Regions from separate parts of the Nocardia terpenica genome, predicted to be linked through region 4. Evidence: riboswitches for the same ligand, from Rfam matches in the RefSeq annotation. Region 4 holds a riboswitch; each other region holds the start of a gene.

Evidence for each region. A riboswitch is a leader RNA that binds a small molecule or an ion and turns the genes downstream of it on or off. The one in region 4 is predicted to bind S-adenosylmethionine.
Region 1: another riboswitch for S-adenosylmethionine. It lies ahead of HPY32_RS21410 (rhodanese-like domain-containing protein); the one in region 4 lies ahead of HPY32_RS00020 (bifunctional o-acetylhomoserine/o-acetylserine sulfhydrylase).
Region 2: another riboswitch for S-adenosylmethionine. It lies ahead of HPY32_RS15110 (aminotransferase class V-fold PLP-dependent enzyme); the one in region 4 lies ahead of HPY32_RS00020 (bifunctional o-acetylhomoserine/o-acetylserine sulfhydrylase).
Region 3: another riboswitch for S-adenosylmethionine. It lies ahead of HPY32_RS15830 (amino acid ABC transporter permease); the one in region 4 lies ahead of HPY32_RS00020 (bifunctional o-acetylhomoserine/o-acetylserine sulfhydrylase).

What each region holds. Positions count from the first base shown of each region.
Region 1 is NZ_JABMCZ010000003.1:52,737-58,070, forward strand. It holds gene HPY32_RS21400 (FAD-dependent oxidoreductase) at 1-1,045, opposite strand, end outside; gene HPY32_RS21405 (Rv0361 family membrane protein) at 1,321-1,767, shown strand; SAM riboswitch class IV at 1,800-1,919, shown strand; gene HPY32_RS21410 (rhodanese-like domain-containing protein) at 1,939-2,361, shown strand; gene HPY32_RS21415 (O-succinylhomoserine sulfhydrylase) at 2,358-3,572, shown strand; gene HPY32_RS21420 (HAD-IIA family hydrolase) at 3,576-4,334, opposite strand; gene fgd (glucose-6-phosphate dehydrogenase (coenzyme-F420)) at 4,752-5,334, shown strand, end outside.
Region 2 is NZ_JABMCZ010000002.1:794,710-800,043, reverse strand. It holds gene HPY32_RS15130 (SDR family oxidoreductase) at 1-504, opposite strand, end outside; gene HPY32_RS15125 (glyoxalase superfamily protein) at 586-963, shown strand; gene HPY32_RS15120 (DUF2752 domain-containing protein) at 1,003-1,449, shown strand; gene HPY32_RS15115 (hypothetical protein) at 1,504-1,692, shown strand; gene HPY32_RS15110 (aminotransferase class V-fold PLP-dependent enzyme) at 1,715-3,034, opposite strand; SAM riboswitch class IV at 3,083-3,196, opposite strand; gene HPY32_RS15105 (flavin reductase family protein) at 3,299-3,763, opposite strand; gene HPY32_RS15100 (YbaK/EbsC family protein) at 3,911-4,384, opposite strand; gene HPY32_RS15095 (2-oxo-4-hydroxy-4-carboxy-5-ureidoimidazoline decarboxylase) at 4,437-4,757, opposite strand; gene HPY32_RS15090 (crotonase/enoyl-CoA hydratase family protein) at 4,897-5,334, shown strand, end outside.
Region 3 is NZ_JABMCZ010000002.1:953,579-958,912, reverse strand. It holds gene HPY32_RS15865 (acyl-CoA dehydrogenase family protein) at 1-692, shown strand, start outside; gene HPY32_RS15855 (NADPH-dependent FMN reductase) at 719-1,228, shown strand; gene HPY32_RS15850 (flavin reductase family protein) at 1,221-1,739, shown strand; gene HPY32_RS15845 (hypothetical protein) at 1,726-1,881, shown strand; gene HPY32_RS15840 (hypothetical protein) at 1,891-2,532, opposite strand; gene HPY32_RS15835 (SDR family oxidoreductase) at 2,659-3,522, opposite strand; SAM riboswitch class I at 3,700-3,791, shown strand; gene HPY32_RS15830 (amino acid ABC transporter permease) at 3,803-4,753, shown strand; gene HPY32_RS15825 (amino acid ABC transporter ATP-binding protein) at 4,750-5,334, shown strand, end outside.
Region 4 is NZ_JABMCZ010000001.1:1,451-6,784, forward strand. It holds gene metX (homoserine O-acetyltransferase MetX) at 1-473, opposite strand, end outside; gene HPY32_RS00020 (bifunctional o-acetylhomoserine/o-acetylserine sulfhydrylase) at 470-1,804, opposite strand; SAM riboswitch class IV at 1,899-2,009, opposite strand; gene HPY32_RS00025 (NADP-dependent isocitrate dehydrogenase) at 2,733-3,950, shown strand; gene HPY32_RS00030 (MFS transporter) at 4,476-5,334, shown strand, end outside.

The DNA of each region.
Region 1 (5,334 bases), on a different contig from region 4:
TCAGCACGCGCCCGGCCTCGTTGGGCACGGTCCCGGCCTGCTCGTCGAACGGCAGCTGCGGGATGTTCTGCGACAGGTAGCCCACGGCCCGGTACACCGACTGCACGTCCCAGTCGTTGAACACGCCGGTGCCCTTGACGTTTCCGGTGCCGTCGAGCTGGGTGCGCTCGGTGCGCAGCCCGACCACCTTGCCGTCCTCGCCGACGATCTCGTGCGGGGACTCGAAGAAGTGTAGAAACAGTCGGTGCGGACGGTCGCCCACGTCGCGAATCGCCCACTGCTCCAACGTATTGCAGACCATATCGACCTGCTTGGAATGCCGCCGTGCGGCTTCGGAGCCCTCGTCGTAGTCGATGTCCTCGGGGGCGACGATGACCTCGATGTTCGGCGAATGATCCAGCTCGCGCAGTTCCAGCGGGGTGAACTTGGCCTGCGCCGGGCCGCGGCGGCCGAACACGTGCACCTCGAGCGCCTTGTTGGCCTTCAGCCCCTCGTACACGTTCGGCGGGATCTCGGTGGGCAGCAGCTCGTCGCCGGTCTTGGCGAGCACGCGGGCCACGTCCAGGGCCACATTGCCGACGCCGAGCACCGCGACCTTCTCCGCCTCCAGCGGCCAGTCGCGCGGCACGTCCGGATGGCCGTCGTACCAGGACACGAAGTCCGCCGCGCCGTAGGAGCCGTCCAGATCGATGCCCGGGACCGGCAGCGCGCGGTCGGCGTTGGCGCCGGTGGAGAAGATCACCGCGTCGTAGAAGCGCCGCATATCGGCCAGGGTGATGTCGGTGCCGTAGTCGATATTGCCGAGCAGGCGTACCTGCGGCTTGTCCAGAACCTTGTGCAGCGCGGTGATGATGCCCTTGATGCGCGGATGATCGGGCGCGACGCCGTAGCGGATCAGGCCGAACGGGGCGGGCATCCGCTCGTACAGGTCGATGCTCACCTCGGCATCGGACTTCATCAGCGCGTCGGCGGCGTAGATTCCGGCCGGTCCGGCGCCCACGATCGCGATGCGAAGTGGTCGGGTCGCTGCACTCTGTTCGGTCATTCTTATGCGCACCCTCTGGTCGAAAGCTCTGTCGTCGGTATTGTGGCCCGTCCTTCTTAGCTTAGGCTAAGTTGACGCGCGGGCCGGATGTCACCCGGCGTGTTCGCCGTCCCAATCGATGCCGCTTCGTTGCTGCGCGGGGACGCGGAGCCACCCGGCCGCGGCCGGGGGTTCTGGTGATTCTATCGGCGTGGGGTGTGATCACTATTCCCGGTACGGTCCGGGAAATATGGGTGTGAGCTGAGCCACCGTGGCCCACCGGGGATGATCGGTGCATGAGCGATGCCGCCGACGGCTCCACCCAGGCCACCCCGATCGACCAGCGCGAGGCGACCCGGTCCGCGCTGCCGTTCCTCATCGCGGCCGTGATCGCGGTGCTGGTCGTCATCGCGGTGATTGCCATGGCGCTGCTGCGACCGGCTGAGAACAATGTCACACAGGCGGACCGAATCGCGGCCGCCGTCAAGAACTTCGCCGCCGCGCAGGCCGAATCCGATCCTGCCCGGCGCGCCGCCGCGGCCTGCGCCGGATTCGATCCCGCGAAGTCGCCGCTGGGTCCCGGCGCGGCCGGGAAGAAGGTCGACATCACCGGGCTCACCGATCCGGCGATCGACGGCGACCGCGCCAAGGCGACCGTGACCAGCGAGGTCGACGGCCGCAAGACGACGGCCACCTGGAATCTGACTCGGGCGGACGGGAAGACGTGGCTGGTGTGCAATTGACACCGGAGCGCGGGCCAGGCACTCTCAGTGAAGGTCATGAGTACCAGCGTCAAGCCCCGGCTCGCTGGTCGGCAACCCTCCTCCGCGGTGGGGTGCTCCGGGTGACGACCTGGCCACGCACCGGAATCTCCCGAGTGCGGCAAGTGCGGATTCGCGAGGAGGGTTCATCGAATGAGCTACGCGGGTGACATCACCCCACGACAGGCGTGGGAGCTGTTGCGCGACAATCCCGATGCGGTGCTGATCGACGTGCGCACCGAGGCCGAGTGGCGGTTCGTCGGGGTGCCCGACACCGCCTCGATCGATCGGCCGACGGCCCTGATCGAGTGGGTGGACGGGACCGGAGCGCCCAACGCGCACTTCACCGATCAGCTGAAACAGGTACTGGCCGAACGGGATTCGGACAGCACCGCGCCGGTGATCTTCCTCTGCCGGTCCGGGCAGCGGTCGATCGGCGCGGCGACGGCGGCGACGGCGGCCGGCTACGCCCCGTCCTACAACGTGCTCGAGGGTTTCGAGGGTCCGCTCGACGCCAGCGGGCATCGCGGCGGCGCCGGCTGGCGCGCCGAGGGACTGCCCTGGCGGCAGTCGTGATCGCCGGCGGCGCGTTCGACCGGCCGCTGCCCGAGGGCGTGGGCCCGGCGACGCTGGGAGTCCGTGGCGGACTGCGGCGTTCGGGTTTCGAGGAGACCGCCGAGGCGCTGTATCTGTCCTCCGGTTTCGTCTACGAGAGCGCCGAGGCGGCCGAGGCGGCGTTCACCGGCGATGTGCCGCACTTCGTGTATTCGCGCTACGGCAATCCGACGGTGGCCATGTTCGAGGAGCGGATGCGGCTGCTGGAGGGCGCGCAGGCGTGCTTCGCCACCGCCAGCGGCATGTCGGCCGTGTTCACCGCGCTCGCGGCGCTGCTCGGCCGCGGCGATCGGCTGGTGGCCGCGCGCAGCCTGTTCGGTTCCTGTTTCGTGGTGTGTAACGAGATCCTGCCGCGCTGGGGCGTGGAGACGGTCTTCGTCGACGGCGAGGATCTCGACCAGTGGGAGCGGGCGCTGTCGCGGCCGACGCAGGCGGTGTTCTTCGAGACCCCGTCCAACCCGATGCAGACGCTGGTGGATGTGCGCCGGGTGTCGGAGCTGGCCCACGCGGCGGGCGCGACGGTGGTGCTGGACAACGTCTTCGCGACCCCGCTGCTGCAGCGCAGCCTGGAGCTCGGCGCCGACGTGGTGGTGTATTCGGGCACCAAGCACATCGACGGCCAGGGCCGGGTGCTCGGCGGCGCCATCCTGGGCGCGCAGGACTACATCGACGGCCCGGTGAAGCACCTCATGCGGCACACCGGCCCGGCGCTGAGCCCGTTCAATGCCTGGACGCTGCTGAAGGGCCTGGAGACGATGCCGCTGCGGGTGCGCCAGTCGGTGCAGTCCGCCTTGCGCATCGCCGAATTCCTGGAGCGGCATCCGGCGGTGTCGTGGACGAAATACCCGTTCCTGCCGTCGCATCCGCAGCACGCGCTGGCGCTGGAGCAGATGTCCGGCGGCGGCACGGTCGTCACCTTCGAACTGGTGGCCCGGCCCGACGAGGCCAAGAAGCGCGCCTTCGAGGTCCTCAACCGCCTGCGCATCATCGACATCTCCAACAACCTGGGCGATGCGAAATCCCTCGTCACCCACCCTGCCACCACCACACACCGCGCCATGGGCCCGGAAGGCCGTGCGGCCGTGGGGATCACCGACGGCGTCGTGCGAGTGTCGGTGGGCCTCGAGGATGTCGAAGACCTACTCGGCGACCTGGACCAAGCCCTGAGCTGAGGACTAGTCCGCGAACGGATTTCCGGTGCGCCCCACCAGGTCCGCGACCGAGTCGATCACCAGCGTCGGCTTGTAGGGAAACTTCTGGATCGAGGCGCGGTCGGAGATGCCGGAGGTGACCAGCACGGTTCGCATGCCCGCCTCCAGGCCCGCGATGACATCGGTGTCCATTCGGTCGCCGATCATCACCGACGACTGCGAGTGGGCCCCGATCCGCCGCAGCGCCGACCGCATCATCAGCGGGTTCGGCTTGCCGATGTAGTACGGCTCGCGCCCGGTAGCGCGGGTGATCAGCGCCGCCACCGAACCCGTTGCGGGTAGCAGACCTTCGCGCGACGGGCCGGTCGGGTCCGGGTTCGTCGCGATGAAGCTCGCGCCGCGGTCGACCAGCCGGATGGCGGTGGTGATCGCCTCGAACGAATACGTGCGGGTCTCGCCCAGCACCACGTAGTCCGGATCGCTGTCGGTGAGGACGTACCCGATCTCGTGCAGTGCCGTGGTGAGCCCCGATTCGCCCACCACATAGGCGGTGCCGCCGGGCTTCTGCTCGTTCAGGAAGGTGGCGGTCGCCAGGGCCGAGGTCCAGATCGACTCCTGGGGAATGTCGAGTCCGGTGTGCCGCAGCCGGGCCTGCAGATCGCGGGGAGTGCGGATGGAGTTGTTGGTCAGCACCAGGAACGGAACCCCGTTGGCCTGCAGTTCCGCCAGGAACTTGTCGGCACCGGGCACCAGATGATCCTCATGGACCAGCACCCCATCCATATCGGTCAGGTAGGACAGGATCGGCTCATCGTCGGCAGTCACCAGTCAATTCTGAGCTATTGAACTCCCGATACGCACCCGACTTGTCGTATTCCTCATCGCCCCGGCCTACCTCCTCCCGCCTTCCCGGCCCACGTGCTCCCGTCTTCCCGGCTTGCTTCTCTCGTCTTCCCGGTCTGCTTCTCTCGTCTTCCCGGTCCGCTTCTCTCGTCTTCCCGGTCTGCTTCTCTCGTCTTCCCGGTCCGCTTCTCTCGTCATCCCGGCCTGCTTCTCTCGTCATCCCGGCCTGCTTGCTCTCGTCATCCCGGCACGCTTTTGGCCGGGATCACCGCCCCCTGACTAAGGTCGAAGGCGATCGCGATGCGCGCCGCGGAATGCTCGGCGGCCGGGCGGCGCTGCACACGGTCGACGGGGGATATGGATGCCCCGCGTACGCAAGTGACAGCGAACAGGAGTGGCGCAGTGACTCAACTCAAGCTCGGGTACAAGGCGTCGGCGGAACAGTTCGGGCCCCGGGAGCTGGTGGAGCTCGGGGTTCTCGTCGAGGAACACGGGCTCGACAGTGCGACGGTCAGCGACCATTTCCAGCCGTGGCGGCACAGGGGCGGGCACGCCCCGTTCTCCCTCGCGTGGATGACCGCGGTCGGGGAGCGCACCAAGCGAATTCAGCTGGGGACCTCGGTGCTGACCCCCACCTTCCGCTACAACCCCGCGGTCATCGCCCAGGCGTTCGCCACCATGGGCTGCCTGTACCCGGACCGGATCATGCTGGGTGTCGGCACCGGTGAGGCGCTCAACGAGATCGCCACCGGATACAAGGGCGACTGGCCGGAGTTCAAGGAGCGCTTCGCCCGGCTGCGCGAGTCCATCGACCTGATGCGCGCGCTGTGGACCGGCGACCGGGTGTCGTTCGAGGGCGAGTACTACCACACCGTCGGCGCCTCGATCTACGACGTGCCCAAGGGCGGTATCCCGATCTACATCGCCGCGGGCGGTCCGC
Region 2 (5,334 bases), on a different contig from region 4:
GTGCGCGAGTGCGGCTTTGGCGGTGCCGTAGGCGAGGAAACCGCGGCCGGGGGAGCGGCCCATCATCGAGGAGATATTGACCACCGACCCGCCGCCTGCCGCCAGCAGATGCGGGACCGCGGCCCGGGTGAGCGTGTGCGCGGTGGACACATTGAACCGGAACGCCTCCTCGAGGAATTCCGGCGTCGTGGTCAGGAAGGTGTTCGGCATGGTGCCGCCGACATTGTTGACGACGATGTCGAGGCGGCCCAGTTCGGCGGCCGCGGTCTCGGCCGGCGCCGCCACCGCGGACAGGTCCGACAGGTCGCAGGGGACGGTGATCGCCCGCCGACCCAGCGCGCGCACCTTCTCGGCGACCTCGTCGAGCTGGGTCGCGGTGCGGGCGGCGATGACGACATCGGCGCCCCCCTCGGCCAGGGCCAGCGCGGTCGCCGCGCCGATGCCGCGTCCGGCACCGGTCACCACGGCCACCCGGCCGTCGAGTCGGAAGCGGTCCAGGATCATCGGTACCTCCCAGTGACGGCGATCACAAGCAGTGTTTAGAACAAGTTCTAGTCTGTCAAGGGGCGGGGCTAGCATCGGGGTATGGCAGCCGAATCTTCGAATTTGTCCACGCCCGTTCCGATCCTGCGCATCTTCGACGTCGCCAAGGCGTACGAGTTCTACCGTGACTACCTGGGATTCACCGTCGACTGGGAGCATCGTTTCGAGCCCGGGCTGCCGCTGTACGCGCAGGTGTCCCGGGCGGCGGCGACGCTGCACCTGAGCGAGCACCACGGTGACGGCACCCCCGGCACCACGCTGTGGATCGCTGTGGACGATATCGGCGCCCTGCATGCGGAATTGGCTTCGAAGCAGTACGGATTCGCGCGGCCGGGCGCGCCGGAGGACGGGCCGGGCGGGCCGGGATTCGAGGTCATCGACCCGTTCGGTAATACGCTGCGGTTCGCCCAGCCCGACTGACCTGGCGGGCCACGGTCGTTCGTCGCTACCGTGAACATCGTGGATACCGCGCATGCCCTGCCCGCCGGGCCGACCCGCAGCGGTTGGCGCACCCTCGCAGTCCCGCTGCTCGTCGGCGGTGCCGCGGCGGGCTCGATCGCGCTGCTGCATGTGCGGGATCCGCATGTGCAGGGGTCGTACGGGATCTGCCCGTTCTATGCGCTGACCGGACTGTGGTGCCCGGGGTGCGGCGGATTGCGGGCCGTGCACAACCTCACCGACGGGCGGCTTCTCGACGCCGTGCACAGCAATGTGCTGGTGCTGCCGCTGCTGGTGGGCTTCGCGGTGGTCTGGGGCCGCTGGGCGCTGCGCCGGTGGCGCGGCCTGCCGCCGAATCCGTTCCCGTTCGCCATGAGCTGGGGGTCCCTGTGGATAATCGTCGCGGTGCTGACCGCATTCACCGTGCTGCGCAATACGCCCTGGGGCACGTGGCTCGCGCCGGTGTGATCCCGCCCGGCGTGGTGCGGCGAATTCCACTGCCGCACTGGGCATGCTGACGACATGGCCGATTCACTGAAGGCACGCGTGCGCGAGAAGCTGCTCCGCCAGCTCCTGGAGGACGGCATCCCCGACCCCGAGCAGGACGACACGCGGCAGGTGTCGGTGGAGGCCGATCTGGACGCGCTCGATGCGGTGGGGGAGGACGATCCGTTGGTGGAGGAGCTGGCGGCGCGGTATTTGATGCCGTGAGGGGTGGGTGATGGGCTTGGGGTTAGAAGGTGCAGGGGGCTGCGCCGGGGGTGGGGGTGGTGGTGAGGCCGGGGCGGGTTTCGGGGGTGGGGTTCCACTGGCCGTTGGTGGTGGTGTAGTTCCAGGTGGGGCCCTGGGTGGTGAGGGTTGTGAGGGCGGCGATGAGGCGGTCTATGTCGGTGGGAGTGGTGCCCAGGCCGATGCTGGCGCGGAGGGCGGCGGGGATGCCGAGTTTGGCGAGGAGGGGGTGGGCGCAGAAGCGGCCGTCGCGGACGCCGATGGCGTGCTCGGCGGAGAGGTAGGCGGCGACGCGGCCGGGCTCGAAGCCATCCACGGTGAAGGCGACGATGCCGACGCTGTCGGGGCTGTCCGGCCAGATCTGCAGGAAACGCACGCCCGCAACGGTTTTCAGGCCGGAGCGCAGGCGGTCGGCGAGGGTGCGCTCGTGGTCGGCGACGGCCTGCGGGTCGAGGGCGGCCAGGGTGTCGCAGGCCGCGGCGAGGGCGGCGACACCGAGCACGTTCGGGGAACCGGCCTCGTGGCGCTGCGGGGCGGGCGCCCACTGCGCGCCGGTGGTGGTGACCTCGGTGACCGCGCCGCCGCCCGCCAGGTACGGGGCCGCGGCGTCGAGCCAGTCGCGGCGGCCCACCAGTACCCCGGCTCCGAACGGCGCGTACAGCTTGTGCCCGGAGAACGCCAGATAGTCGATTCCGGTGGCCTGCAGGTCGATTCGCCGGTGCGGGGCCAACTGCGCGGCGTCGACCAGGATGCGGGCCCCGCACTGGTGCGCGACGGCGGCCAGCCGCTGCAGCGGCAGCACCTCGCCGGTGACGTTGGAGGCCCCGGTGATCGCCAGCAGCGCAGCGGGTTTGGCGCACAGCTCGGCGACGAGGCGGCGGATGGTCTCCTCCACGGTGTCGGCGGCGGGCACCACCCGGCGGCCGTGCCGGGTCCAGGGCAGCAGGTTGGCGTGATGTTCGATGTCGAGGACCACGGTGTCGCCGGGCACGCAGCCCGCCAGCAGATTCAGCGAATCGGTGGTGTTGCGGGTGAACACCACGACCTGGTCGTCGGCGGCGTTGAGCAGGCGCGTCACCGAGCCGCGGGCGGCTTCGTAGCACTCGGTGGAGACGCGGGAGGCGTATCCGGCGCCGCGGTGGACGCTGGCGTAGAGCGGGAGCAGTTCGGTCACCCGGTCGGTGACCTGGGCCAGGGCGGGGGCGCTGGCGGCGTAGTCGAAATTGGCGTAGGTGCGGGTTCCCCCCTGTACCAACGGAACTCGCAGATCGCATCCGGAGACGCGGGCGAGGGCGGTACAGGTCTGGTCGAGAACGGCGGGCATCACGCAATCCCTTCGGCTCAGGGACTCCGGTGCAAGGTGCGGTTTCGGAGTCCGCGCTTGCCGTGCCCTTGTGGACGACGGCCCGGTCGTCACCCGGAGCACCCCACCGCGGAGGAGGGTTGCCGGCCAGCAAGCCGGGGCTTGACGCTGGCACTCATGACCTGAGCCGAGATTGTCAGATGCCGGGAGCGGTTGTCAACCCCCCCCCGTTCGAAACATGCTGTGCCCCATAGCCGTGGGTTCACTGCTGCGTTAGCGGCGGGTTCACTCCAGCCCGGTGGGCCGGTGATAGCTGCCGTTGTAGTACAGCAGCGGCGCCGCGATCGGCTCGTCGCCGGTGTTGTCGTGCACCCGGGTGACCAGGCCCACCACCAGGGTGTGGTCGCCGATCGGGATGAGCTGGTGCACGGTGGCCCGGACCCAGATCGGGGTGCCGTGCAGCACCGGCTCGCCGGTGTCCAGCGGGGTCCACAGCGACCGGTCGGCGAAGCGCTCGTCGGCGGCGCGGGCGAACCGCTGGGCCAGATGCTGCTGATGCTCGCCGAGGAAGTGCACCACCACCGACCGGGCCTGCAGCATGGCATCGATGCTGGAGGAGGTGTGCGCGATATTGAACGAGATCAGCGGCGGCTCCGCCGACAGCGAGGCGAACGAGGTCGCGGTGAAACCCACCGGCCGGGCCTCGGAATTCAGGGTCACGATGGTGACACCGGCCGGGTAGTGCCGCATGGCCCCGCGGTACTGGGCCGCGGTGATCCCGCTCAGATCGTCGGGTACCTGCAGACCGGTGTCGGGTGAACTGTCCACAGCCCTAACCTACGTCGCGCGCGCGGCCGATATTCCGGGCCGTGCCTCGGTCCACGGTGAACATGCAGGTCAGTCCACGTCGATGGCCAGGCCCGCCGTGATGCGGACCAGCTCCGGGAACGAGGTGCGGAACACCGTGTTGGGATGCCCGCCGGCGGCCCATAATTCGCGGTGCCCGGACAGCGCGTTGTCCACGAACATCGGCAGGTTGGTGGGATGCCCGACGGGGGCCACGCCGCCCAGCGGCTGCCCGGTGACCTCGCGCACCAGCTCGGCCGGGGCGCGAGTGAGCGTGCCCTCCAAGCGTTCTCCGGTCCGCGCCAGATCCACCTGGTGGGCGCCGGAGACCAGCAGCAGCACCGGATCGTCGTCGAGCAGGAAGACCAGCGACTTGGTGATCGCGCCCACTTCGACGCCGAGGGCCTGCGCGGCCTGCTCGGCGGTGTGGGTGGGCTCGGACCGGGTGACGATCACCCCGTGGTGGCCGCGCGCGATGAGCGTGTCCGACACCCGGGCTGCGACGGGAGGCAACGACCTGCGCATGGCACCCAGGGTAGAGGCGATCACCGACGCCCGCCGGAAGATCGGCGGCGGATCAATACTCGGGGTAGCCCTCGGCCGGGCCGAGCATCCGGTCGATGCGCCGGTGCGTGACCCGCGCCAGCTCCGGCGCGGACCGCTCCGAAACCGATTCGTGGGCAAGCGAATCGAAGACCCGGTCGAGGTCGCGGCCGGACAGCGCGCGCAGTTCGGCGTCGGCGGCGGCGAGCAGCGCCTCGGTGTCGGCGTACGGGCGGTGATCGGCGATCCGCTCCGCCCAGGTGACACAGCAGCAGCATTCGTAGAGCGCGTGCACGGCTCGGCTGCGGGGGAGCGCATTGAATCGTTCCAGGCCGATACCCTGGTGCATCATCAACATGGCGGCCTCCGGCATCGATGGCTGACATGTCCATGATCCGTTGCGAATGCCGGGCAAAACCACTGCGGCGCAGCATATTTAGCGTACCTTTTACACGCCGCGCGGAGCGTCCGAAACCGGTCGCTACGCTGGTCGGATGACCGAATGGAAGGCTTTCACCGTCGAGCGTGCCGGCCACGTCGCCACCGTGACGCTGACCGGCCCGGGCAAGGGCAATGCCATGGGCCCGGACTTCTGGCGCGAGCTGCCGCTGATCTTCGGCGAGCTCGATGCCGATCCGCAGGTGCGGGCCGTGGTGCTGACCGGCTCCGGCGCGCACTTCTCCTACGGACTGGATCTGCCCGCGATGAGCCCGCTGTTCGGGCCGCTGCTGGGCGACAAGGCGCTCGCCGCCCCGCGCACCGATTTTCTCGTCGAGCTGCGGCGCATGCAGGCCGCGGTGACCGCGGTCGCCGACTGCCGCAAGCCGGTGATCGCCGCGGTGTCGGGCTGGTGCGTCGGCGGCGGCCTGGACCTGATCGCGGCCGTCGACATCCGGTTGGCCAGCGCCGACGCGCAGTTCAGCCTGCGCGAG
Region 3 (5,334 bases), on a different contig from region 4:
AACTCCTGCACGCCGCCATCGACACCGGCATCGCCCGCGGAGCCCTCGGCGCCGCAGCCGATTTCGTCCGCACCCGCAGCCGTCCGTGGTTCGAGGCCGGAGTCGAACGCGCCGCGGACGACCCACTGGTAGTCCAGCGATTCGGTGAACTCTCGGTGCTGGTGACGACGGCCGAGGCCACGCTGGCTGCCGCGGGTCTCGCCGTGGATGCGGCGACTGCTGGGCCTTCGAAGGATGCGGCGACCGCCGGAACCGCGTCGAACGATGCGGCGACTGCCGGGACCGCGTCGACGGCTGCGGGTCTCGCTTTCGGGACGACCGGCGGCGGGTCCAGCAGTAGGCCCGACTGGCAATTCCGCAATGGAACCGGTGCGCGGCCCGGTGGCGCAATACGTGGGCAACTCGGGGAGGAGCACGTCTCCGCCGGGGGCGAAGGTGCGGACGATCCGGTGGCTCGGGCGTCGCTGGCGGTCGCCACGGCCAAGATTGTCGCCGATCGGGCCGCCACCGAGGTCTCCGGCGCGCTGTTCGAGGTGAGTGGAACACGTAGTGCCGCAGCGGATCTGAATCTCGATCACTTCTGGCGCAATGCGCGCACGCACACCCTGCACGACCCGGTGCGATGGAAATACCAGCATCTGGGCCGCGCGATTCTGCACGGTGCCGCGCCGCCGTTGCACGGGGTCATCTGATTGTCGAGAGAGTAGGGGATACGACGATGACGGTGACGGTGGTGGTGGGCAATCCCAAGCCCGCCTCGCGCACGCTCGCGGCGGCCACGCTGGTCGCGCGCGGGCTGCGACCGGAGGTCGAGCCGACGGCGATCGATCTGGTCGACCTCGGTGCCGCGCTGCTCGCCTGGGGCGACCCGGACGTAGCGAAAGCGGTGCGGGCCGTGGCCGATTCGGAGCTGGTGGTGTTCGCCAGCCCGACCTTCAAGGCCACCTATACGGGACTGCTGAAGCTGTTTCTGGAGCAGTTCGAGGGCGGCACCGGGCTGGCGGGCGTGGTCGCGGTGCCGGTGATGCTCGGCGCGGGCCCCGCCCACGCGCTGGCCCCGGACCTGCTGCTGAAGCCGGTTCTGGTGGAACTGGGCGCCACCACTCCCGCTCCCGGGCTGTACCTGTCGGATCGGACCTTCGCCGAGGACGGCGTCATCGATCGCTACGCCGATCGCTGGGGTCCGGTGGTGCGGGCGCTATCCCCGGGGGTGGTGAATCATGGCTGAGCTCACCGAGATTCCCGCCGACGGGGACGGGCTGCGGCGCGCCTTCGCCTGCTTCCCCAGCGGAGTGGTCGCGGTGTGCGCCGACATCGGCGGCACGCCACACGGTTTGGCGGTGAGCACCTTCGTGCCCGTCTCGCTGGATCCGCCGCTGGTGTCGTTCTGCGTGCAGAACAGTTCCTCGACCTGGCCGCGCCTGGCGCGCGCCAGCCATCTGGGACTGAGCCTGCTCGGCATCGACCAGCAGGCCGCGGCCCGCTCGCTGAGCTCACGCAACGGCGATCGGTTCAGCGGCCTGCGCCTGCATCGCGGCGCGGGGCACGCGGTCTTCGTCGACGGGGCGTCCGCGTGGATCGAGGGCACGGTGCAGACCCAGGTTCCCGCCGGGGATCACCACGTGGTGCTGCTACGCATCCATCGGCTGGCCACCCGGGCCGATATCGACCCACTGGTGTTCCACGACAGCCGATTCCGCCGATTGCATGTCGAGGAGGTGCTGCATGCCGGTCGATAACCCCCTGTCCCGGCTCACGGGCTGGGCACGCACCTGGGTCGAGAGGCACAGCGTCGTCCCCGGGGACGAGGTCGAGCCGGGGCCCTGGTCGTGGGTGAATCCGAGCTGGCTGCCCGCCGTGCTGGGCACCGCGCAGCTGTGACGAGCGCCGTCACGCCACGTGTGAGGGCCGGAAGCATAATCGGCGGCGGCGTCCCGCGTTCGGCATGGTGTGCGTGACGACGGCCGTCGCCAGCCCGCGCGGGTCGATATCGTGGCGCCGCATGTCCTGGCCGAGCGCGTCGAGGTGGATGAGGGTGTGCCGGAGCAGTGCGGAACCCACGTCCGTGGATTCGACGCACGCCTCGTAGTACGCCTGCGCCGCGCGCGGGTCCTCGGTCAGCGCGGCCAGCGCGCCCAGCCGCACGCGCTGGGTCAGGCCCTCCCACAGCTGCGCGTCCTCCGCGGTTCGCAGCGTGCGCCAGCCGCCGCGATAGTCCAGATCGCGAATGATGTCGTCGGCCGATTTCCCCAACCGGGTCTCGCACACCACCGCCCACAGCGCGCACAACCAGCTCATCGCGCGCAGGCTGTCGACTGCCTCCCAGCGCACCGCCAGATCGGCCTCGGCCTCGGCGTGGGTGGTGCGGTTCGACCAGCGGAACACCAGCGACTCGATCTCCAGCAGCAGGTCACCGGGGAGGTCGGCGTCGTCGGGCCGCACGATCTGCACGGCCCGTCCCGACCTCAGATCCCGCAACTCGACCATGTCCGACTCGCCCGTCGGCACCCAGCGGTACAGTTCCCTGCTCATCAGCGGCGGCCCCCAGATCGGCGCGGCGGCACGGGACCTCCGAGGAGAGGCCCCCTCGGATTGAGCCACGAATTCCGCGAAAAATCCACCGCCATGCCGCACGGGCGCGCCGCGCGGGCGAAAACCTCAGCGCGGCACCGAACTCCGCCGCGGACCGGTGAGCAGCCTGCCGAATTCCCGGTTCGCCAGCCGCATGGCGGTCTCGTACGGCCAGGCGAACTTGCGGGACAGCCAGTAGGCCAGCCGGATGTCGGCGGAGGTGTACACCAGAAATCGGTTGTGCGCGATGCCGTCCAGGATGCGCTCGGCGACCCGCTCCGGCGGCACCGCGTGGCCCTCGAACCGCCGCGCCAGCCGCTGCGCGCGGGGGTCGTCGCGATCGATGCCGACGATCTCCACGGTCCGCATCAGCGGCGTGCGCACCGCGCCCGGCACCACCAGGCTCACCCCGATGCCGTGCCGCTCCAGGTCGAAGCGCAGCACCTCCGAGACCCCGCGCAGGCCGAACTTGCTGGCGCTGTAGGCGGCATGCCACGGCAGCGCCAGCAGCCCGGCCGCCGAGGAGACGTTGACCAGGTGGCCGCCGCGCCCGGCGCGCACCATGGGCGGCACGAAGTTCTCGATGATGTGGATCGGGCCCATCAGATTGACCTCGATCATCGACCGCCAGTGCCGATGCTCGAGATTCTCCACCGTGCCCCAGGCGGAGATGCCCGCGATATTCATGACCACGTCGACGCTGCCGTGTTCGGCGTGGATCCGGCCCGCCCACGCGGTGACCGCGTCGTAGTCGGTGATGTCGAGCGCGGGGGCGTCGAGCACCTCGCCGCCCGCGTCGCGAATCAGCGTCACGGTCTCGGCCAGCCCGTCGGCCGCGATATCGGTGAGCACCAGCCGCGCACCGGCGCGCGCCGCGGCCCGGGCGGTGGCCCGGCCGATGCCGCTGGCCGCACCGGTGATCAGGCAGGTCCGGCCGCTCAGATCCTTCATGTCGCTCTCCTCGGCCCGCATGGGGAAACGGCGCTGTTCACACTAGGGTATTGCGAACACTGTTGTACACAGGGACGGCGTTCCCGCTTCCCCGTGCGGGAAAACCCGCTGCCAACAATTGAATTCACGATGATCGTGAGTGCAGACACCGGGTCGAGCCTGCCTTACCGTCGATAACACCCATCCAGAGCGGTTGAGAGACCTGGCTCCCCGAGACCGCAGCAACCCCCGGCCACCGGAGCGGGTGCTACCGCCAGGACCGATGGAGGATCGCAATTCCATGAGTACTCTGGCCGCAGTCGAGCCCGCCGATACCCCCGCGGCGTCGGCGGCCGACGACGATGCGCTGCCCGTCGCCCGAACCTGGCACCCCTGGCGCTGGCTCGCCGCGGCGATCGCGCTGGTGCTGGTGGGCCAGTTCGTCCACGGACTGGTCACCAATCCGGGCTGGGACTGGCCGACGTTCGCCCGCTACTTCACCGCCGCCTCGGTGCTGTCGGCACTGAAGATCACGGTGGAGCTGACCTTCTGGGGCACGCTGTTCGGGTTCCTGCTCGGCATCTGGCTCGCCGTCGCGCGATTGTCGAAAATTCCGGTGCTGCAAGTGATCTCGTGGGCCTACGTGTGGGCCTTCCGGTCGATTCCGCTGATCGTGCAGCTGCTGTTCTGGTTCAATATCGCCTACCTGTACAAGCGGCTGTCGCTCGGAATCCCGTTCGGCCCCGCCTTTCTCACCTTCGACGTGAACGGGGTGATCAGCGGGTTCACCGCCGCGGTCATCGGTCTGGCGCTGCATCAGGCGGCGTATTCGGCCGAGATCATCCGGGCCGGGATCATCTCGGTGGATCCGGGGCAGCTGGAGGCGGCCAAGTCGCTGGGGCTGCCGTGGCGGCGGCAGTTCTTCACCATCGTGGCGCCGCAGGCGATGCGGGGCATCCTGCCCAATGCCGCCAACGAGGTGATCAGCCTGTTCAAGGGCACCTCCATCGTGTCGGTGATGGCCATCGCCGAGCTGTTCTACCAGGTGCAGGTGATCTTCGGCCGCAACGGCCGGGTGGTGCCGCTGCTGATGGTGGCGACGGTCTGGTACATCGTGCTGACCTCGGTGCTGACCGTCGCCCAGTACTACATCGAACGGCACTTCGCCAAGGGCGGCTCCCGGGAGCTGCCGCCGACGCCGCTGCAGCGGGTGCGGGGCAAGATCGCCGAGATCACGGGGGAGCGCGGATGAGTGAGTATGCGGTCGAATTACGCGGGGTGCGTAAGCATTTCGGATCGCACGAGGTGTTGCGCGGCATCGACCTGGCGGTGCGGCCGGGCGAGGTGACGGTGATCCTGGGCCCGTCCGGATCGGGCAAGTCCACCCTGCTGCGGACCATCAATCACCTGGAGAAGGTCGACGCCGGAACGGTGCGGGTGGGTGGCGAACTCGTCGGCTATCGCCGCCGCGGCGCGAAGCTGCACGAGCTGAGCGAGCGCGAGATCCTGCGGCAGCGATCCCGAATCGGGTTCGTATTCCAGAACTTTCATCTGTTCCCGCACCTGACGGTACTGGAAAATGTTGCGCTGGCGCCGGTGTCGGCGCAGGGCCGCCCGCGCGCGGAGGTCGAGGCCGAGGCGGTGCGGCTGCTGGAGCGAGTCGGCCTGGCCGACAAGGCGAATCAGTATCCGCGCCGATTGTCCGGCGGGCAGCAGCAGCGGGTGGCGATCGCGCGGGCGTTGGCGCTGCGGCCCGGGGTGGTGCTGTTCGACGAGCCCACCTCGGCACTGGATCCGGAGCTGGTGGGCGAGGTGCTGGACGTGATCCGCGCG
Region 4 (5,334 bases):
AGCCGGTCGATGCCCAGCAGGTCGAACAGCCGCACCTCGGCGTTCACCTGGTCGCGGATGGAGATCTCGGGAAACCGTGCGCCCCAAGGCTTTCCGTCCGGTGCGAGGGACGCCGGGCCGGTGCTGCCCTTGCAGCCGCCCAGCACGTTGGTGGCGATCACGCACCACTCGTCGGTGTCGAGCGGGGCGCCCGGCCCCACGATGCCGTCCCACCAGCCCGGCAGCGGGTGCAGTTCGTCGGGCGCGCCGACCACGTGCGAATCGCCGGTCAGTGCGTGCTCGACCAGCACGATGTTGTCCAGCTCGGGCGACAGCTCGCCCCAGCGCTGCATGGCCAGCGAGACGTCGGGCAGCACCGCGCCGTTCTCGAGCCGGAGGTCGCCGATGCCGATGGTGTCGAGCCGCCCGTTCGGCGGCGGCAGCAGCGTGGCCGCCGCCGAACGGGAGGTGCTCGATTCGATACTCACTGTCAACGTGCCGCCGCCGCCAGTCCGGCGCGCAGATCGGCCAGGAGGTCGTCGATGCCCTCGATGCCGACGGCCAGGCGGACCAGGCCGGGAGTCACGCCGGAGGCCAGCTGCTCCTCGGGGGTCAGCTGCGAATGCGTGGTCGAGGCCGGGTGGATGACGAGGGAACGCACATCCCCGATGTTAGCCACATGGCTGTGGAGCACTAACGCGTCCACGAACTTCTTGCCCGCGTCCACGCCGCCTGCCAGCTCGAACGACACGATCGCGCTCACGCCCCGGGGCGCCAGCCGCTTGCCGCGCTCGTACCACGGCGAGGTCGGCAGACCGGCGTAGTAGACGGTCTCGACGCCCGGCTGCTCGCTGAGGAACTCGGCGACCTGCTGTGCATTGGACACGTGCCGCTCGACCCGCAGGCTCAGCGTCTCCAGCCCCTGGCTGATCAGCCACGCGTTGAACGGCGAGACCGCCGCGCCCAGATCGCGCAGCAGCTGCACCCGCGCCTTGAGCGCATAGGCAGGTGCACCGAGCTCGGCGAACACCACGCCGTGGTAGCTCGGATCCGGCACGGTGAAGCCCGGATACCGCGACTGTCCGCTCGCATCCCGCACGGTCCAGTCGAAGGTGCCGCCGTCCACGATCACCCCGGCGATGGCCGACCCGTGCCCGCCGAGGTACTTGGTGGCCGAGTGCACCACGATGTCCGCGCCGTGGCGCAGCGGCTGGATGAGATATGGCGTGGCCGCGGTGTTGTCGACGATCAGCGGCAGCCCGGCCGAATGCCCGACCTCGGCGATGCCCGGAATGTCGAGGATGGAGCTGCTCGGGTTGGCGATGGTCTCGCCGTAGAGCGCCTTGGTGTTGGGCCGGATCGCGGCCTTCCACTGCTCCAGATCGTCGGGATCGTCGACGAAGCCGACCTCGATGCCCAGCTTGGGCAGCGTGTAGTGGAACAGGTTGTAGGTGCCGCCGTACAGGTGCGGGCTGGACACGATGTGATCGCCCGCTGCCGCCAGATTGAGGATGGCCAGCGTCTCCGCGGCCTGCCCGGACGCCAGCAGCAGCGCCGCGACGCCGCCCTCCAGCGCGGCGATGCGCTGCTCCACCACGTCCTGGGTGGGGTTCATGATGCGCGTGTAGATATTGCCCGGCTCGGCGAGGCCGAACAGTGCCGCGGCGTGATCGGTGTCGCGGAAGGCATAGGAGGTGGTCTGATAGATCGGCAGCGCCCGGGCGCTGGTGCTGCCGTCGGGGGTCTGGCCCGCGTGGATCTGCTTGGTGTCGAAGCTCCACTCCGCCGGATCGAGGGCGGGTGTGGACGCGGTCGAGTCAGTCATGGGGGTACTCCGGGAGCGTCGCCGAGACTCGGCGTGGGGATGTTATCGGGGTTCGAAAGATGAACAGCAACAACACATGTGGATGACCTCCTGAAAGTCGCGCTTGCCCTCGGCTTTCGAGAGCCCGGTCATCACCCGGAGCACCCCACCGCAACAGGAGGGTTGCCGGCCAGCAAGCCGGGGCTTAGCGCTGGCACTCATGACCTGACGAACATGGTAACGGATGCCCCACGCACAGAGCGAGCGGTTCCCGAGCCAGCCCCCCACCCCACCCACCCGAACGCCGAAAACCGCACGGCCACACAGGAATTAGCCGCAGCCGCCCGGAAGCCCGGTGCAACCTCCCACCCCGATCCGCATTGCACTCCCGCTCAGCTGGCCCAAACGACATCGGGTTCCACTAGGGTCGCCAAGCGATATCCCACCCCTGCCCTGGTACCCAGCGGTATCGCGCTCCCTACTAGGTGGCGAGTGCGTTGCCGACCGCAGCTCGGTCGGTCCGCCGTCGGCCCCTGCGCAATCGGTCCGGCTTGCGGGCGGACAGCTGGGCAGCCGATGCGTTGCCGAATGCCCTTCGGTGGGTCGGCGATCAAGGTCTGCGTGAGCCCGTCGACTATGTCGAGCACCTGGTCGTGGCTGTCTGGTTGCTCACACCCCGATCGCGGTCATATGCGGAGGCGGAGGTCAGGGGCTCGGGCGGTCCGGGCGGGCTGCTATCGGCCCCCGCGCAATCGGTTCGGCCACCCCTGAACAGGACGGTGCCTGGAAGCGGGGAGAGGCGAACCAGTACGCTTGTCTTGTTTAGCACCTCGAGTCTCGCGGACAATGCGGGGCGTATACGTTGTCTGTTGAACAGCTGGGGTCCGCTCACAAGCGTGTTCGCCTGGTTGTGCAATGGGAGCACCTTCCTAGGAGGACACGAAGATCCATGTCCAAGATCAAGGTTGAAGGGACCGTCGTCGAACTCGACGGCGACGAGATGACTCGGATCATCTGGCAGTTCATCAAGGACAAGCTGATCCACCCGTACCTCGACATCGACCTCGAGTACTACGACCTGGGTATCGAATACCGGGACAAGACCGACGACCAGGTGACCGTCGACGCCGCCAACGCCATCAAGAAGCACGGCGTGGGCGTCAAATGCGCCACCATCACCCCCGACGAGGCGCGTGTCGAGGAGTTCGGCCTCAAGAAGATGTGGCGGTCGCCCAACGGCACCATCCGCAACATCCTCGGCGGCACCATCTTCCGCGCCCCGATCATCATCTCCAACGTGCCGCGCCTGGTGCCGGGCTGGACCAAGCCGATCATCATCGGCCGTCACGCCTTCGGTGACCAGTACCGCGCCACCGATTTCAAGGTGCACCAGGCGGGCACCGTCACCCTCACCTTCACCCCCGAGGACGGCAGCGAGCCGATCGTCCACGAGGTCGTGAAGGTTCCCGAGGACGGCGGCGTCGTCATGGGCATGTACAACTTCAAGAAGTCCATCGAGGACTTCGCGCGGGCGTCGATGAACTACGGCCTGCAGCAGAACTACCCGGTCTACCTCTCCACCAAGAACACGATCCTGAAGGCCTACGACGGCATGTTCAAGGACACGTTCCAGGAGATCTACGAGACCGAGTTCAAGGACCAGTTCGACGCCGCGGGCCTCACCTACGAGCACCGCCTCATCGACGACATGGTCGCCTCCGCCCTGAAGTGGGAGGGCGGCTATGTGTGGGCCTGTAAGAACTACGACGGCGACGTGCAGTCCGACACCGTGGCGCAGGGCTTCGGCTCGCTGGGCCTGATGACCTCGGTGCTGCTCACCCCGGACGGCCGGACCTGCGAGGCCGAGGCCGCGCACGGCACCGTGACCCGTCACTTCCGCCAGCACCAGGCGGGCAAGCCGACCTCCACCAACCCGATCGCCTCGATCTTCGCGTGGACCCGCGGCATCGCTCATCGCGGCAAGCTGGACAACACCCCCGAGGTCATCGGCTTCGCGCAGACCCTCGAGGACGTCGTCATCAAGACCGTCGAGAACGGCCAGATGACCAAGGACCTGGCGCTGCTGGTCGGCGGCGATCAGGGTTATCTGACCACCGAGGAATTCCTCGGTGCTCTCGACGCCAACCTGGCGCGCGAGCTGCGCTAGCGCGGCACCCCACATCGTTCCGGGTGTGCAAAGGTCGGAACGACGTGAGAGACGTCCGGGCACCCGCCCCCACCGCTCGAGGTGGTCGCGGGTGCCCGAATTGTTTTACGGATCAGTAGGATTCATCGGCCGGTCGATTCCGGCAAAAAGCGCGCCGGAATGACGGAGAAGCGCGCCGGATGACGGAGAGGCGCGCGCCGGAATGGCGGACGGTGCGCGAAGCGCCCGTGATCTCCGCGACAGCGGCCGATTTTCCGGCGCTCGTGCAGCAACTCGATTCCGGGTGAAAGTAGTTCTCCGCCAACAGTGTTCGGGTATGTGCGGGAGTGGTCCGCAGGCGGGCATCCGACCGGTGAGTGAGATCACGTTTGGTGGGGGTATCGAGGTCCCTACCTGCCGTGTTGCGCTTTAATCGTGGCCTCACCGAATGTGCCCGAAGTGGCCTACCCAGACACCGCGCCCTCCGCCGTGCTCCCGCACGGCCACCCCGACGCGCCCGCGCGAACCAACTGGCACATCCCGGCAATGCTGGCGTTGGCGCTGGGCGGTTTCGGCATCGGCACCACAGAATTCGTCACCATGGGTTTGCTGCCGGATATTGCGCGCGCCCTCCACGTCTCCGAACCCACTGCCGGGCATGCCGTTTCGGCCTATGCCCTTGGCGTGGTCGTCGGCGCCCCGCTGCTCGCCGCGCTGTGTGCGCGCATGCCGCGCAAGCGCCTGCTCATGGCGCTCATGATCGCGTTCACCCTGGGCAATGTGGCCTCGGTGATCGCGCCCAGCTTCGATACCCTGATGCTCGCCCGCTTCGTCTCGGGCCTGCCGCACGGCGCCTACTTCGGCGTCGCCTCGCTGGCCGCCGCGACACTCGCCCCGGTGGGGCAGCGGGCCAAAGCGGTTGCCGCAGTTATGCTGGGCTTGAGCGCCGCCAATGTTGTCGGCGTTCCCGCGGCCACCTGGCTGGGCCAGCATCTCGGCTGGCGGGATGCCTATATCGTGGTCGCCGTCATCGGCCTGGCGACCGTGCTGGCCATCGGCCGCTTCGTGCCGGAACTCACCGGCGTGCGAGTCACCGATCCGCGGACCGAGCTCGGTGCGCTGCGCCGCCCGCAGGTTCTGCTCACGTTGCTGGTGGGCGCGGTCGGCTTCGGCGGCATGTTCGCGGTGTACACCTTCATCGCGACCACCCTCACCGATGTGTCGCACATGTCGATCGGATTGGTGCCGGTGGTGCTGATGCTGTTCGGCCTCGGCATGATCGCCGGGAACATCCTGGGTGGCGTGCTCGCCGACCGCGGCGTCGACCGCGCGATCTACGTCTCGATGATCTCGACGGTGGTCATCCTCGGCGGTTTCGTTGCCGCCGCGCACAACCCGATCACCG